DNA from 2 places in the Micromonospora sp. WMMD723 genome. Region 2 is predicted to be linked to the other one. Evidence: riboswitches for the same ligand, from Rfam matches in the RefSeq annotation. Region 2 holds a riboswitch; the other holds the start of a gene.

Region 1 (3,709 bases), 670 kb from region 2:
CGGCGGTCCTGGCCGAAGGTGGGTTCGTCGCAGATCAGCAGCCGGGGCGCGGTGGCCAGGGCGGTCGCCACGCTGAGCCGCCGGGCCTCCCCACCCGAGAGGGTGTACGGGTTGGCCCCGGCGAGCCGGGTCAGCCGCAGCCGCTCCAGCAGCTCGTCCACGGTGGCCCGGACGGCCGGTTCGGGGCGACCCGTCCGGCGCGGGCCGAGGGCCAGTTCGTCGTGGACGGTACGGGTGACGAACTGGTGCTCCGGGTCCTGGAAGACCGAACCGATCCGGCCGGCCAGGGCGGGGGCCCGCCACCGGTGCGGGGGCGTACGGGTGTCCCCGTCGGCCAGGGCGGCGGTGGCGGTCAGCCGGCCGGCCCCGGGGCGGAGCAGGCCGCCGAGCAGCAGCGCGAGGGTGGACTTGCCGGCCCCGTTCGGGCCGAGGACGGCGAGCGCCTCGCCGGCGCGTACGGCCAGGTCGGTGGGGGCCAGTCGGGGCGGCAGGCCGAGCCGGTCGGCGGTGAGCAACTCCGCGTCGGGCGGCCCGGCGGCCCGCCGGGTCACCGTGGGGTGGCCGGGCACCCACACCCCTTCGGCGGCGAGCGTGGCCCCGTGCGCGGCGAATACCGCCTCCGGGGTCCCGTCGGCCCGGACCCCACCACCGGGGGTGAGCACCACCACCCGGTCGACCAGGGGGAGGGCGTCGGCGACCCGGTGTTCGACCAGGACCAGGGTGGTGTCGGGGTCCAACGCGCCGGCCACCGCCGTGCGGACCAGGTCCGCGCCGGCCGGGTCGAGGTTGGCGGTGGGCTCGTCGAGCAGCAGCAGCCCCGGCCGCAGCGCCAGCACGCCGGCCAGGGCGAGCCGCTGCTGCTCGCCGCCGGACAGCGCCGCGGTGGGCCGGTCCCGGTGGTACGGGAAACCGACCCGACGCAGCGCCTCGTCCACCCGGGGCCAGATCTCGTCGCCGGGTACCCCCCGGTTCTCCAGGCCGAACGCGACGTCGTCGCCGCAGCGGGCCATCACGAGCTGGGACTGCGGGTCCTGGAAGACGGTGCCGACCCGCTCACGGGCCTTGGTCGGGTCGAGGCCGTCGATCTCGACGGTGCCCTCCTGCTCGCCGGAGTCCGCCGGCAGCAGCCCGGCCAGCGCGGCGAGCAGGGTGCTCTTGCCGGCCCCGGACGGCCCCAGCAGCAGCACCCGTTCCCCGTGGTCGATGCGCAGGTCGACCCCGCGTACCGCCCAGGCCCGCCGCCCGGCGTGCCGCCAGCCGAAGCCGACCAGCCTCACCCCGGCCACGCCACCGACCCCTCCCCGCTCGCCACCGCGGGGTCAGACGAGCTTGCGGTCGCGGGCGGCGGGGAACCGGTCGAGCACCCCGGTCTCGGCGAGCGCCCGGGTCAGGTACCAGCCGCCGACCCCGGCGACGACGGCGGCGCTGAGCACGGTCAGTGCCGCGTACGGCAGGCGGTAGCTGACCAGGGCGTACTCGGCGTTCCAGACGAAGAAGTCGAACAGGGCGGCGCTCAGCCCGGTCATCGCCCCGGCGAGCACCGCCACCGGCAGCCGGTACGTCCGGTAGCGGAACGCGGCGAAGGCCAGTTCCGCGCCGAGGCCCTGGATCAGGCCCTGGACGATGGTGACGCCACCCCACTCCGCACCGAGCAGCGCGGAGACGGTGGCGGCGACGGCCTCGCAGAACAGGGCCGCCCCCGGCTTGCGGATCACCAGGCCGCCGAGCACGGCCGGGACGAGCCACACCCCGTACATCACGGCCTGGCTGGCCGGTGCGGCGGCGAATACCGGGTCGACGGCCTTCCAGACCAGGCCCCAGGCCCAGAAGATGACCCCGAAGGCCACGGCGATCACGGCGGCGACCACGATGTCGATCGTGCGCCACCGGTTGGTGGTGGTGTGCTGCATGTCGGTGCTCCCAGTCCAGCGATCGAACCAGGAGAAGACGCACGCCGCGCCCGGCGGCAGCCGGACGGCGGCGCGGCTGGAGGTCGACCGAACTCCCTGCGCTGGCATTACCCAGATCAGGTTCGAGGGTCTGCGGGCGGTGCCCGCACTCTCAGCGCTGTGCGCTCCCCTGTCGGATGTGAAGTTGTCTCGGCAGACGCTAGCACCGACCTGCGGCAACGGCCCAGCAGGTCATGGTTCCCGGCATTCGACGCCCGGGCGGGGGTCCGGGTCGCTGGGTAGGCTGACGATCATGCGGGTGGCGGCGCGGGGACTGACGTTCGACGTACGGGCCGGTGGCCCGGAGGGCGGCAACGTGGTGCTGCTGCTGCACGGCTTCCCCCAGCACGGTGGGGAGTGGGACGCGGTGGTGCCCGCCCTGCACGCCGCCGGGCTGCGCACGTACGCACCCGACCAGCGGGGTTACTCGCCCGGTGCCCGCCCGACGGAGGTGGCCGACTACCGGCTGCCGGAACTGGTCGCCGACGCGGTGGCGGTGCTGGACGCGCTGGACGTCGAGGCCGCGCACGTGGTGGGGCACGACTGGGGCGCGGTCGTCGCCTGGGCGTTGGCCGCAGGGCACCCGGAGCGGGTGCGTACCCTCACCGCGGTCTCGGTGCCGCATCCGGCCGCCTTCGGGTACGCGCTGGCCACCGACCGCCGGCAGCGGGCGCGCTCGGCGTACATGGCGTTGTTCCGCCGGGCGGGCCTGGCGGAGAAGGTGCTGCTGGCCGGGCGGGGGGTGGTGCTGCGCCGGCTGCTGTCCGGCGTCGGCGACCCGGCCCGGGTGGCCGGGTACGCCGGGCCGCTGCGGACCCCCGGCGCGTTGACCGGGGCCCTGAACTGGTACCGGGCGATGTCGGGGCGGGACATGAAGGCGGTCGGTCCGGTGGGCGTGCCGACCAGCTACGTGTGGAGTGACCGGGACGTGGCGATCGGGCGGGCCGCCGCGCAGGCGTGCGTCCGGCACGTGTCGGGGGAGTACCGGTTCGTGGTGCTTCCCGGGGTGACCCACTGGATTCCCGACGAGGCGCCGGGCCCGTTGGCCGAGGCGATTCTGGCCCGGGTGCGCGGGTCGGCCTGACGCTGTCGGCGGAGCGGCCCGATCGGGGTTCGTGAATCGGTTTCGGGCGGTTGCGGATCGGGCACAGGCGTTGCTGCCGACGGGGGTGCCCCCGTCGGTCGTACCGTCTGAACCGGAGGTAACGCGTGTCGAAGGAATCCGAGAAGCAGCGATGGCAACGCAACTTCGCCGATCTGCTCCAGGAACTGCGGGTCGCCCAGACCGGCGTGCAGATCCTCTTCGCCTTCCTGCTGACCCTGCCGTTCAGTAACGGGTTCACCCGGACCAGCGAGTTCCAGCGGGACGTCTACATCCTGGCCCTGCTGTCCGCCGCCGCGGCCACCGCGATGATCATCTCGCCGGTCGCCTTCCACCGGGCGCTGTTCCGCCAGGGCCGCAAGCCGGAACTGGTCCGCTTCGCCCACCGGATGGCCTCCGGTGGGTTGGCCTTCATGCTGGTCGCGATGGTGAGCGCGGTCCTGCTGATCGCCGACTTCGTGCTCGACACCGGCATCGCCGTGGTGCTCACCGTGATCACCGGCCTGTGGTTCCTGACCTTCTGGGTGATCCTGCCGTTCGCCCGGCGCAACTGGGGCGAGGACGACATCGACGACGACGATGACGACCCGGTGGTGCTGAGCGGCGACTGATCCCGTTCGTCGGGTGGTGCGACGAGTGCGGTGGGCCGGGGGTCCAC
Region 2 (3,709 bases):
CCGCGTCGGAGGCGGTGCCGATCCCGGCGTCGAGGATCACCGGCACGTCGACGCCCTGCCGGATCAGCCGGATGTGGTGCGGGTTGGTGATGCCCAGTCCGGAACCGATCGGCGCACCGGCCGGCATCACCGCCGCGCAGCCGACGTCGGCCAGCCGGCGGGCCAGCACCGGGTCGTCGGAGGTGTACGGCAGCACGACGAACCCGTCGGCGACGAGTTCCTCGGCCGCCCGCAGCAGCTCCACCCCGTCCGGGAGCAGGGTGCGTTCGTCGCCGATCACCTCCAGCTTGACCCAGTCGGTGTCGAACGCCTCCCGGGCCAGCCTGGCGACCTTGACCGCCTCGGCGGCGGTGTAGCAGCCGGCGGTGTTGGGCAGCAGCCGCACCGCGCACCGGTCGAGCAGGTCGAGCAGGCCACCGGCGGTGCCGGGCGCGGTGTCGACCCGGCGCAGGGCGAGGGTGACCAGTCCGGTGCCGGAGGCCCGGATCGCCTGCTCCAGCACGTGCAGGTTGGCCGCGCCGCCGGTGCCGAGGATGAGCCGGGAGGTGAAGGTCCGTCCGGCGATGGTGAGGGGCATCCGGGTCACCCGCCCTGGGCAGCGCTGAGCACCTCGACCCGGTCGCCGTCGCGCAGCTCGGTCGCCGGCCAGCCGCCCCGGGGGACCACCTCGCCGTTGACCGCGACGGCGAGGCCGCGCCGCTGCCCGGTGACCGTGGCGACCAGGTCCGCGACGGTCGTGCCGCCGGCCAGCTCGCGTCCGACGCCGTTGACGATCAGTCGCACGTCTTCCTCCTCAGTGGAACCGGTCGGCGGTGAAGGGGGTGAGCAGGGGGTCCGGCTGACCGGTGACGATCAGGTCGGTGATCAGGTCGGCGGTGACCGGGGTGAGCACGATGCCGTGCCGGTGGTGGCCGGTGGCGGCGAGCACGCCGGGCCGGCCGGGCAGCGGGCCGAGGATCGGCGCGTTGTCCGGGGTGCCGGGGCGCAGCCCGGCGGTCGCCTCGGTCAGCGCGTACTCGGCGAGTTCGGGGACGAGGTCGACGGCGGCCCGGAGCAGCCGCAGCACCGCCCCGGTGGTCACCTCGGTGTCGGTGCGTTCCTCGACGGTCGCCCCGAGCACCACCTCGCCGTCGTCACGGGGGACGAGGTAGACCGACTCGCCGTCGGCGTACCCCCGGATGACGTGCCGGAAGCCGGGCGGGCGGTGGTCGGGCGCGCGCAGCCGCAGCACCTGGCCCTTGACCGGGCGGACCGGTAGCCCGGTCAGCGCGGCGGCGCCGCAGCCGGCGGCGACCACGACGACCGGCGCGTCCACCTCGGCCAGTCGGGTCACCGCGCCGGGCAGCAGGGTCGCGCCGGCCCGTCCGGCGGCGGCCCGTAGCGCGTCGACCAGCCGGCGCGGGTCGACCTGGTGGTCGCCGGGGGCGACCGCCCCGCCGCGCAGCCGGGGGGTCAGCGCCGGTTCGCGCTCCCGTAGCTGCGACGGGCGCAGCGCGCTGATCGGCAGCCCCAACCCCTGCTGGTACGACCAGAGCCGGCGTGCCTCGGCCAGGTCGTCCCCGGTCAGCCCGACGACGAGGGTGCCGTCGGTGCGGTAGCCGAACTCCGTTCCGGTGGCTTCGGTCAGTTCGGCGGCGAAGCCCGGCCAGCGGGCGGCGGACGCGGTGAGCAGCCCGGTCAGTTCCCGTTCCCCGAAGTACGCCTCGGCGACGGGGGCGAGCATTCCGGCGGCGACCCGGGACGCGCCGGAGCCGGGGGCCGGGTCGTGCACGGCCACCCGCAGGCCCCGGGTGGCGCAGCGCCAGGCGATCGCCAATCCGACCGGCCCCGCGCCCACGATGGCGACGTCGGGCCGGGTCAGCACGTCAGCGCCGCGATCAGTTCGGCGGTGGCCCGGCCCGGGTCGGCGGCGGTGGACAGCGCCCCGACCACCGCCACCCCGTACGCCCCGGCGGCCCGCAGCGCCGGCACCGTGGCGACGGTGACCCCGCCGATGGCGATGACCGGCACGTCGACGGCCGCGACGACGGCGCGGATGCCGGCGGGGCCGATCGGGTCGGGCAGGCCGGTCTTGGTGGCGGTCGGGTGGCACGGGCCGACGCCCAGGTAGCTGGCCCCGGCGGCGACGGCCCGGGCGGCGGCGACCGGTTCCCGGGCGGTCGCGCCGAGCACGGCGGCGTGGCCGAGGACCCGGCGGGCCGCCGCGACGGGCAGGTCGTCCGCGCCGACGTGGCCGCCGTGGGCGTCCACCGCGAGGGCGACGTGCAGCCGGTCGTTGACCAGGCAGGTGGCCCCGTACGGGGCACACTGCTCGCGCACCCGTCGGGCCAGGTCGTACGCCTGCCGGTCGGTGGTGTGGTCGGTCACCCGGACCTGGACGACGAGGTCGGCGCGGGCCACCGGGAGGGCGGCCCGTACGACGGCGAGCGGGTCGCACCCGGGGCGGGTGTCGGTGATCAGATGCAGTCGGCCGAGGGACGGCACGGCAACTCTCCTCCCTGCGCCGGCATTACCCGGATCAGGTTCGACGGTCGGGGGCTCCCAGCCCCCCTCTCAGCCCGGTGTACCGGGCTCCCGTGGGTCACGTGCCTGTGACCGTACGACAGATCCGCTGATCCGCCAAGGGGTGTTAGATTGATCCAGGACCATCGATGCCTACTGTTTTGGGCTTGTATCCACATAAGCCGGAAAAGCGAGTCGCCGATACCGAATCGTTACATGCTCATGCCTTGCCGGAAACCAATCCAGCGGCGCTAATTTGTTCAACCGATCGACATTATTCCGGTGCGGAGCCTCGGCGTGGCCCGTACCTGATCGCCACCGGTGCGGACCTCGGCGGGCCCACACCGATCCGACCGGGGACGGTCTGCGGCGAGTCGTCCCCATGCCCCCACCACTGTCCAACGCGGACAAAAGGAGCATGGAGTGTCTCCATCCCGCCATCGCCGCGCACGTCGCGGTCCACTGGGTGCCGGTCTACTGGCCCTCTCCCTACTCGCCAGCGGCCTGATCGGCGGCACCGCCGCCCAGGCCGCTCCCGTCGCGCAGGCCCGGCCCCAGGCCGCACCCGCGCCGGCAGCGGCAGCCGCCGCCGAACCGTTCTCGGTCCTGGTCTTCTCCAAGACCGCCGGATTCCGGCACGACGCCATCCCGGCCGGCATCGCCGCGATCCAGAAGCTCGGCACCGAGAACGGCTTCACCGTCGACACCACCGAGGACGGAGCCGCCTTCAACGACACCAACCTGGCCAAGTACCAGGCGGTCATCTGGCTCTCCACCACCGGTGACGTGCTCGACGCCACCCAGCAGGCCGCGTTCGAGCGCTACATCAAGGCCGGCGGCGGCTACGCGGGCGTGCACGCCGCCTCCGACACCGAGTACGACTGGGCCTGGTACGGCAACCTGGTCGGTGCGTACTTCTCCGGCCACCCGGCCAACCAGCAGGCCACCGTCAAGGTCGAGGACCACGCGCACCCGTCGACGGCCGACCTGCCGGACCGCTGGTCCCGGTTCGACGAGTGGTACAACTTCCGCACCAACCCGCGCTCCAAGGTGCACGTGCTGGCCAGCCTGGACGAGAAGTCCTACAGCCCGGGTGCCGGCGCGATGGGCGCGGACCACCCCACCGCCTGGTGCCAGGACTACGACGGCGGTCGCTCCTGGTACACCGGCGGCGGTCACACCCAGGCGTCGTACACCGAGCCGGAGT

What was found. Region 2 has a riboswitch for thiamine pyrophosphate ahead of thiE (thiamine phosphate synthase). Riboswitches for the same ligand answer to the same signal wherever they lie in the genome.
Region 1: it holds a riboswitch for thiamine pyrophosphate, as region 2 does, so the genes downstream of both, ACN261_RS01950 (ECF transporter S component) here and thiE (thiamine phosphate synthase) in region 2, are expected to answer to the same signal.

What each region holds. Positions count from the first base shown of each region.
Region 1 covers NZ_JBMKNR010000001.1:433,336-437,044, reverse strand. The annotation lists gene ACN261_RS01955 (ABC transporter ATP-binding protein) at 1-1,286, opposite strand, end outside; gene ACN261_RS01950 (ECF transporter S component) at 1,320-1,910, opposite strand; TPP riboswitch at 1,986-2,091, opposite strand; gene ACN261_RS01945 (alpha/beta fold hydrolase) at 2,203-3,033, shown strand; gene ACN261_RS01940 (DUF6328 family protein) at 3,159-3,662, shown strand.
Region 2 covers NZ_JBMKNR010000001.1:1,100,089-1,103,797, forward strand. The annotation lists gene ACN261_RS04925 (thiazole synthase) at 1-577, opposite strand, end outside; gene thiS (sulfur carrier protein ThiS) at 583-783, opposite strand; gene thiO (glycine oxidase ThiO) at 794-1,864, opposite strand; gene thiE (thiamine phosphate synthase) at 1,858-2,484, opposite strand; TPP riboswitch at 2,479-2,588, opposite strand; gene ACN261_RS04945 (ThuA domain-containing protein) at 2,926-3,709, shown strand, end outside.